One region of the Bacillus sp. FAU20 genome, then DNA from elsewhere that is predicted to be linked to it. Evidence: predicted binding sites of a transcription regulator. Region 1 holds the regulator's gene; the other holds the start of a gene.

Region 1 (4,691 bases):
TTCAGCAAATTTCTAATAAATTTTTAATATCGGAAGGGTCAGTATACCCTTTATTACGTCGTTTGACGAAAGAAGGGTATTTTCAAACGTATTTAAAGGAATCTACGGAAGGGCCACCTCGTAAATATTATCAATTAACAGAGCAAGGGGAGACGCAATTTCATTTGTTAGTAACAGAATGGCGTGATTTTGCGAAAGGGGTACAAGAAATTATTGAAGGGGTGGAATGGGATGAGTAAAGAAGGGTTTCTTAAAGAATTATCAAGTTATCTTAGAAAGTTACCAGAGGAAGAGAGGCAAGATATTTTATTGGATTATGAAGAGCACTTTCAGTTTGGACTAGAAGAAGGGAAAACTGAATCGGAAATAATACAGGGCCTTGGTTCTCCGAAAGTAATCGCGAAAGAATTACTTGCGATGTATCGCTTTGATGAAATGAAAAAAAATCCATCGACTTCAAATGTGACAAGAGCTGTTATGGCAGCGATTGGACTTAGTTTGTTTAATTTTATTATTGTGTTAGGCCCGTTAGTCGCAATTATTGCTTTTATATTTTCTTTTTGGATCGGTGGTATTGCTAGTGTAGTAACACCATTTTTCGTTATTGGAAAAGTATTTATGGGTACTTTTATATGGTTGGATCTTTTCGTTAGTATAACGTTTGTTGGAGTAGGTTTATTGTTATGTATTATCGCTTTTTATAGTACAAAGTGGTTTAAGAGATTGTGTGTACGATATGTAATATGGAACTTCAAAATGATAAAAGGAGAGTAAATGATGAAAAAACTATTTTTAATCGCTATCGCTTGTATCATTATTGGAGTAATAGGAATTTCCCAAACATATGAAAAAGCAGTACAGACTGCTGAAAAAGGCGATAAAGAAAATGTAATTAAAAACGAAACATTAAAAAATATAGAAGTTAAGTTAGATGCCGGGGATATTATTGTCCAAAAATCTCCTGACTCTTCTTTTTATGTAAAGCAATCGGGAGATGTACGTAAACAAGAGATTCGTATCGCAGAAGATGGTGACACATTAAAAGTTATTGGGGAAAGAGAAAAAGGTGCTTCATTTGATTTTTCTTTTTACGATTTTAGGTTTCAAACGTCTAAATTGACTCTCCTTGTGCCCGAACGCTCTTACCAAGATGTAAAAGTAAATTCATCTGCTGGACAAATCGAAATGAGTGATGTGAAAAGTGATAGCGTAAGTGTTAGAACACTTGCTGGAGAAGTAGAGTTGAAACAAGTAACGGCTAAGAATGTGGAGGGATCGACAAAAGCTGGTGAGGTGAACTTTAAGAAGGTATTAGGGAAAGTGACCGCAAAAACAACAAGTGGGGAAATAAATATTCAAGATCATGATTCTAAGTATAATCTAGAAGCAAGTTCAACTGCGGGAGATATAGATATTACTTTATCGGAAAAACCACAAGATGCGGTAATTACTGGGCAAAGTGCTGCGGGAGATGTAACAATTTTTAATGAAGAAAATAAAAATGTAACAATTGGAAATGGTAGTAAAAAGATTAGCGGTAAAACGGCTGCTGGAGATGTGACGATTGAAACTCGTTAATAAGAAATAGAATGCATGGAAATCTATCAAAATACAAAAAGAAGATAATTACCGTATGTAAATAAGGTAATTATCTTCTTTTTATTATTTTTAATGTAAATCACGATATACGCCAATTACTTTCCCGATAACTGACACTTGTTTTAAAATGATAGGTTCTAACGAAGAATTTTCTGGTTGTAGACGGAAATGGTCTTTTTCTTTATAGAAACGTTTAACAGTTGCTTCGTTATCTTCTGTTAAAGCGACTACAATTTCACCATTATATGCAGACTGTTGTTGGCGAACAACAACTAAATCTCCATCGAAAATACCAGCTTCAATCATACTATCTCCAGAAATACGTAACATGAACACTTGGTCTGCTCCAGCAACAATACTAGCTGGAAGTGGGAAATGTTCCTCTACGCTTTCGACCGCCGTAATTGGTAAACCAGCAGTAACTTTTCCGACAATTGGAACTTGAATAACAGATTGTGTTTCCGTATCCATTCGGTCTTCGCCTAAAATTTCAATGGCACGTGGTTTTGTTGGATCGCGTCGAATGTATCCTTTTTCTTCTAATCGTGATAAATGTCCGTGCACTGTAGAACTAGAAGCGAGGCCGACTGCTTGACCAATTTCACGTACGGAAGGTGGATATCCTTTTTCTTGTACTTTTAGCTTAATAAAGTCGAGAATGTCTTGCTGGCGTTTCGTTAACTTTTCCATGTTTTCTAACACCTCGTTTTCTTTCATTTTTCTTATTAATAAGTATAACATGTGAAAAAACATTCTACAAACATAAGTTCGAACAAATGGCGGATTTATGTTACACTATAGGGAAATAATAGGGAGAAAGAGGGGTTCAAAATGAATGCAATTATTTATGCACGTGTGAGTACAACGAAAGAAGCGCAAGAAACATCATTGTTACGTCAAAAAGATGAATTATTGCATTTAGCTGAGCGCTATCAAATGAATGTTACTAAGGTGATTGAAGAGCAGGCTAGTGGATATACAATTGAACGTGACGGTATATTAGAGGTGTTGGATACAATTCGAGACGAACAAATTGATGTGTTACTTATACAAGATGAAACGCGCCTTGGTAGAGGAAATGCGAAGATCGCATTAATGCATTGCTTACATAAAGAAGGCATAAAAGTATATACGCATACACATAATGGTGAATTACAATTATCGGATTCTGATTCGATGGTATTAGATATTATTGGTATTGTTGAAGAATATCAAAGAAAGATTCATAACTTGAAAATTAAACGAGGCATGCAACGTGCAGTAGAAAAAGGTTATCGTCCAGAAAATAATTTAAAAAATCGTCATTTAAGTGTAGGAAGAGAGAAAAAAGAAGTGCCAATTGAGGAAATTGTACGTTTGCGAAAAAGTGAACTCACGTTTGAAGAAATCGCAGCAACATTACGTGGATTTGGTCATAATGTTTCAAAGGCGACTGTACATCGTAGATATGTAGAGTATACGAAGCAATTGCTTGATAAAGAAGAGTAACTATTGTATGATAATAATCAGTTTTGATTAGAAGGGGGATTCGAGATGATTAATCACGAACTCGTTGAACGCATTAACTTCTTAGCGAAAAAAGCAAAAGCTGAAGGTTTAACTGAAGAAGAGCAACGTGAGCGTCAATCGCTACGTGAACAATATTTAAAAGGATTTCGTCAAAATATGTTAAACGAACTTAAAGGTATTAAAGTTGTTAACGAAGAAGGTACAGATGTTACACCGACGAAATTAAAAGCTTTAAAAAAGCAAGATAATGCAAAATTAAATTAAAAGATGGGCGAAGCCCATCTTTTTTATTTGTAAAAATCGTTATTTAATAACTTTCCAGTTGTTATTAACAGTTGCTTCTATCGTTTTATGTTCCAATATATAATTAGCGATAAGTTCAGACATATCTATGGGTATATCTTTTACTACCGGTTTGTTTTGAAACATAAAAAAATTTCCCCCGCCACTTGCACGATAATTATTCATTACAACGTCATATTCTTCATTCATATTAAGAGGAGCACTGTTATGCTGTAAAGATTCTACTCTTTCACCAATTGGTTTTGAAATGTTTAATACGTATGAAATCCCTTCCCACATATCATAATTATAATGTTGTGGCTTTGGTTCTATGTAGATAGGACTTACGGTGATTGATCCATCTGTTTTTAATGTGAAATAAGAAGCAGAGAGTTCAAGAGCATCTTTTATATCTGCTCCAGTTATTCTAATTACTTTTAATGTGTTTGGATAAATATAATTAGAAACGATATCACGCATTGTTACATGTTCAGGGAAACCTGGAGATGTATTATGGAACAAACTTGTACAAGAAATTGATACATTAGCTATATTCATCTGTATTTTATTTATGAATTCGATAAAAGGATGATCATGCAAACGAGTTTGCATAGCATCTGAAATTTGCATGTCCCCCTGAATGATTCCAATAGGTTGATCAAGCCACTTTTGTGTTTTCTCTTCGTAATCGGCTACCAATGAAAGTACATTTTGGTCCGCCTCAACTCCTTGTACAGATAATAATTCAGAAGAACTCTCTTTTTTCACCCATTTATGTTTTGTTTTTTCGAATGTTATTTTTACTTTTCCAACTGAGTGTCCATTGCATCCAGTCTGTAAAATTGTTACACCGTTAGCCATCGTATGAGAAATTTCTCGGTGTTGATGACCTGTTAGTAAAAGATCTATACCTTCAATTTCATGGCACATTGCATATCCTTGGTTTTCTCCTGTTAACACTTCAGTCGGTACCCCGGTTTGTAAATCTCGTTCAACTCCCCCGTGATACGCTACGACTAGTAAATCTGGTTTCTCATGTTTGCGAATGTAAGAAACCCATTCTTTTGTAGTCTTTAATGCATCTTCAAATAGTAAATTTTTAATGTGATGGGGTTGTTCCCAATTGGGAATGTAATGCGTTGTCACTCCTAAAATAGCAATTTTTATATTTGATTCAATATGTTTTATTACATATGGTTTCCCGAAATAAGGTTTTTTACTGTTTTTATCTAAAATGTTTGCTGATAGGTACGGGAAGTTCGCAGTAGTCACAGCATTATTTAATATATCCATCCCGTAAT
Region 2 (4,691 bases), on a different contig from region 1:
ATCCGTATCGCTTCCACGTTTGTAGTTGCTGCATAACGTAAGATAACGTTACTTCTGGCGTTGCTACGTATGAAATTTGTTCTGAACGTGATAAATCATTTACGTCATTCGTAATAAATGAATCTTTCACATTAGGGAACATTCTTTTTATTTTCTTAATAAAGCTAGACGCAAGTAACGTCTTTCCTTCTTCATCTGCAAGCGGGCATGAAATGTATAACTTCTCAGATGCTCTCGTTACCATTTGATACATAACGAACTGTTCTTCTAACAAAGTTTGTCTCGTCGTTGGCGCTAATTCAATTCCTGCCGCACCAAGAACTTCTCTTTCCTCATCAGAAAGCATACCTTCATCCATAGGTGCTACTGGAATAACCCCCTCATTTACACCTATAATAAACGTTGCTTTCACGTCAGATAACCTGGAGTGATCAATATTAGCAATTAATACTTGGTCTAATGAAGGCGGAATATTAGCAAATTGAAGTGCCTCAAGACCTGTCGACATAACGTCCGTAAACATAGAAAGAGACATTTTCTCATCACCAAGCATCTCTACAAACGTATCAAGAAGGCTCATTACCTCTTCCCATACTTGTTCATGATCTGTCGCAAATAAGAAATCTCCACTTTCTTCTGCACGTATACGTAATTCTTCTAGTTTCTTTGGAACATCCAGCTCTTCTAAAAATAAGTAAACTGCTTCACACATTTGCATAACTGTTCCTGCACGCTTTAACCTTTTTTGCATGCGAATAACAGGTGTTCTTACAACGTCACGTAGCCTATTTATTTTCTCTTCCATTTCACGTTCACTGTCTGTGATCATCCCGTTCGTATCATCAAGAGAACGATAACGGCGATACATCCATGGATCCTCTGAAGTCCATCTCTTTCCTTGTACACCGTACGCTAAACAGTAATTTTCAAATTCATCCATTTCTTCACGCATCGTTTCTTTTCTTACGTCTAATGGATATAAAAGCTCTGTTTTCACGCAGCGGAACACCGCATCATAACGCCAATTCCCACTAATAATCTCGAGTGCAGAACGAATACATTCTACTAATGGATGGTGTGACATCGAGCGCTTTTCATCGATGAAGTGCGGGATATTGTAATCTGTAAATAACGTTCGCATCACATCGTAATAACTTTCCCCATTACGAAGAAGTACTGCAATATCTCGGTAACGATATTTTTCATCCGCAACAAGTTTACGAATTTCACGAGCAACACCTTCTACCTCCGCTCGTAAATTCGCAGCTGTACTAATCGTTACACTCGCTTCATCGTTAAATTTTTCATTCGGACGCGCTTCATAATGAGCTTCTAAATGCGCTAATGCTGGAGAATGAAAACGCGGCTGTTCCATAAGTGGAATTGTTTTTTCAATTTCTATTTTTTCTTCACGCGCTACTTGTTTTATTTTTTCATACGTTACCGTCGTTTCATAAAATAAATCGAGTTCATTTACTGGCTGCGCTAACGTTTTTTCATCTATCGTTAACGTGATCGTAACTCTCGCTCCGCAAATCATAAGCTGTCTTACAATCTCTAACTCTTGCGGGGAGAATGAATGAAATCCATCTATATAAATTTCCGCACCATTTACATATTCAGACTGCGGAAGCTTTTCCACTAGCAATTGCAAGTAGTCTTCTGAATCTAAATATTTTCCGATTAAAGCACGTTCAAAATCATCATATAGTAGTTGTAAATCATACACTTTATTCGCTAATAGCTTTTGCTCGGCACTGCTACTATGCGCATCTAATTGTTGCCACATTTCATATACGTTAGATGGCGTTACATTGTAACGTTTAAACTCTGCAATCATACTGCCCAGATGTTCAAAGAAACCGTTTTGCTCCGCTGCTTTTTGGAACACCGATAACCCATCTTTACGAGACTCTACAATTTTACGAAGTAACATATGTACACCCGCTTCATCAATATGAAGACGACTCGCTCCGCCAACTTCTTGTAGTACCTTCCACGCTAATCGTGAAAAACTAAAAACTTGTGCCCGAATAGAACCTCTTACATCCTCACTTCCAATTAACGCCTGCTGCGTCTGGAATGTCATCTGTTCTGGCACAAGATATAATATTGTTTCCCCTCTCGGGCGCTGTTTTAACTCTTCTTGCACTTCGTGTAAACAAAGTGTACTTTTTCCACTTCCCGCTCTACCAATCACAAATCGAAGTGACATGTAACCCCACCTTTCACTTACATAACGAACGTTAGTTTGCTACTATAATTGTATTATAGGACACGAAAAAAGACAAACGGAGTAGTTTGCCTTTTTTTATACTTCTATCTATTATATCAACCTTTTGAAAAATTCGTTTGCACCTCTTGAATTGGCCAATATCGTAAATCAACTTTACCGACAACTGTATCAGCTTTTACAAATCCAAAGTGTCTACTATCCCAGCTCCCGAGGCGGTTATCACCTACTACAAAAATACATCCAGGTGGCACCGTTTTTTCCTTAGTTAACTCTTCTAGCGTAAAGTCACCTGTTAGTTGTCGTCCATTTATCTCCTTCTTATATTTCTCTAAATAAGGTTCATCCACGAATTGTCCGTTTATATATAATTTATCATGCTTATATTCAATATGATCTCCAGGTAAACCGATAATCCGCTTTACATAGTCCTCTTTTTTATTCGCATGAAACACCACAACGTCAAATCTGTTCAAGTCCCCAACTTGATAACTTACCTTATTTACAACTAGCATATTGCCATCTTGCAATGTGGGCATCATTGACTTCCCCTCTACAACGTACGTCGAAAAGAAAAACGTTCGAAAAAATACAGCTAATAATACACCAATTAAAATTGTTCGTATCCACTCTATGCCTTCTTTTTTCAAAGTTTTCTTCATCTGCTTCTCCCCTTATCCTTTAATACTGAAGCTTTCCTTTACAAAGAAGACTATTCTTAATGCAGTTCTAACTTTACTTCGATTTTCTTACCGACATACCATAAAATAAAAATACCAATCGCTACAATGACTGATTTCACTGGATTATGAATAAATGACATTAAATCATGACCGATATACGTTAAAATAAAAATCATCACAAGTTTTCCGAATGCTAACGCTAGCCCAAACTGTTTTACACTAATTCGGGATAAACCAGCGACAACATTTATTAATGCTGACGGTGTAAACGGAAAACAAAATATAACAAAAATCGGTGCAAATCCTTTTCTTTCAATCCATCCCATTGCTTTTCGTACTCTCTCATGCTTATTTACAAACGAAAAGAAACGACTGCGACCAAAATGGCGGATGATGAAAAAGACAAGTAATGCACCCATTACTGATCCAAGCCATGAATAAAGAAAACCGAGCCAAAAGCCAAATGCAACAGCATTTGCCAGTACAAATACAATAAGCGGTAATGCTGGAATCAACGCCTCTATCATCGGTAAACCAATACCAAGAAGTGGTCCGAACGCTTTATAACTCTCAACAATATGATCCATATTTTCTGGTGAAAAATACTCTTTGATTGTCTGAAAATCCATTCTACACTTTACCCCTTTACTCTAAATACTATCCCTACTGTATCATTGCTTATATGAAAGAGGAAATGGTAGATACGACATATGGAGATGTATTTATTAAAGTTTCCATATCTTTCATAAGAATTCCTTCATTATTTAGCTATGATAATCTATCAATATTCGACAGGACGTGTCGTTCGTTTTGTTATTTAGATTGTTTTTCGATTTTTTATCGGCAAATGAAATTACACTGGTGATTTTCTAGATATATCAATTACAACTCGGTTTCTCTAATATATCGCCTTATCTACAAAGACTGATAAAGTGAAACTTTAATCAGTGGGGATTTTGTTGATCCCCCGCTTAACTTCTTTGCTTTCGCTGAATTTTGAGGTGGGGGTCTTACTGCCCACAAATAGCGGGATAAACAAAAAAAGAATGGGGATTCCCCCCATCCTTTCACACTTCGCCTTCCTTCACAAAATACACACTCTCATAAGCGGGTCTTAATGTTGATTCCTCTTTTTTATCAACCTCTTTAAAACAAGGGCTCCCTTGTTTTTTCCTACGATCTTCATATTCAGTACGTAATTTCGCTGTACGATTTTGTTGATTTTCAAAACTAGTTTTTGATATTTCTAATTTCACAGCAAAACCATTTATAAATCTAATAATAAGATTTCCATCTTTTAATTCTTTGTTACTTTCAATATAAAAATGAGACAACCAAGCGCACTCTTTTCTAGAGTAAGAATAGGTAGGGAAAAAATAAAGTTGATCTGCTGGACTAATCGCAATCGGTGCTTTATGTGTAATATGAGTTAACTCTTTCGTTCCTTCTTTTCTGCCTAAGAAACTAGAGCCATGCTTGCGGCAACTTCTTTCTATAATATCTAGAGGTTTTTGAAATACGAAAAAAGAATCATTCATTTCAACGACTCGCGTAACAATTTTCTTTTCACTTAGAATAACAGGAAGTAAGGCCATCGTATTTTTCGTTACAACATAATTTTCGACATAGCGTTCCACTTTACTTTCCATACTCCATTATCTCCTTTTTTCCATTTATATTAGCAGCTGCATATATAATTTTAGCATCTATGAAAAGGAAATAGCTTACAAGTTCCGCTTTTTTACAGTTTTTTATCATTTATCAAACATTTGTTA

The links. Region 1 encodes LexA, which represses DNA repair genes until DNA is damaged. Its sites were predicted from a motif close to CGAACATATGTTCG; they were not measured.
Region 2: addB (helicase-exonuclease AddAB subunit AddB) is a predicted target of LexA. The motif match lies at 2,241-2,254, and genes of this name have one in related genera.

Annotation. Positions count from the first base shown of each region.
Region 1 is NZ_JBVYHY010000003.1:1,025,557-1,030,247, forward strand. It holds gene AC0OM3_RS05735 (PadR family transcriptional regulator) at 1-239, shown strand, start outside; gene AC0OM3_RS05740 (DUF1700 domain-containing protein) at 232-774, shown strand; gene AC0OM3_RS05745 (DUF4097 family beta strand repeat-containing protein) at 775-1,578, shown strand; gene lexA (transcriptional repressor LexA) at 1,669-2,289, opposite strand; gene AC0OM3_RS05755 (YneB family resolvase-like protein) at 2,431-3,087, shown strand; gene AC0OM3_RS05760 (DUF896 domain-containing protein) at 3,133-3,372, shown strand; gene AC0OM3_RS05765 (bifunctional metallophosphatase/5'-nucleotidase) at 3,412-4,691, opposite strand, start outside.
Region 2 is NZ_JBVYHY010000021.1:79,919-84,609, forward strand. It holds gene addB (helicase-exonuclease AddAB subunit AddB) at 1-2,215, opposite strand, end outside; gene lepB (signal peptidase I) at 2,332-2,895, opposite strand; gene AC0OM3_RS14205 (TVP38/TMEM64 family protein) at 2,952-3,545, opposite strand; gene AC0OM3_RS14210 (competence protein ComK) at 3,984-4,565, opposite strand.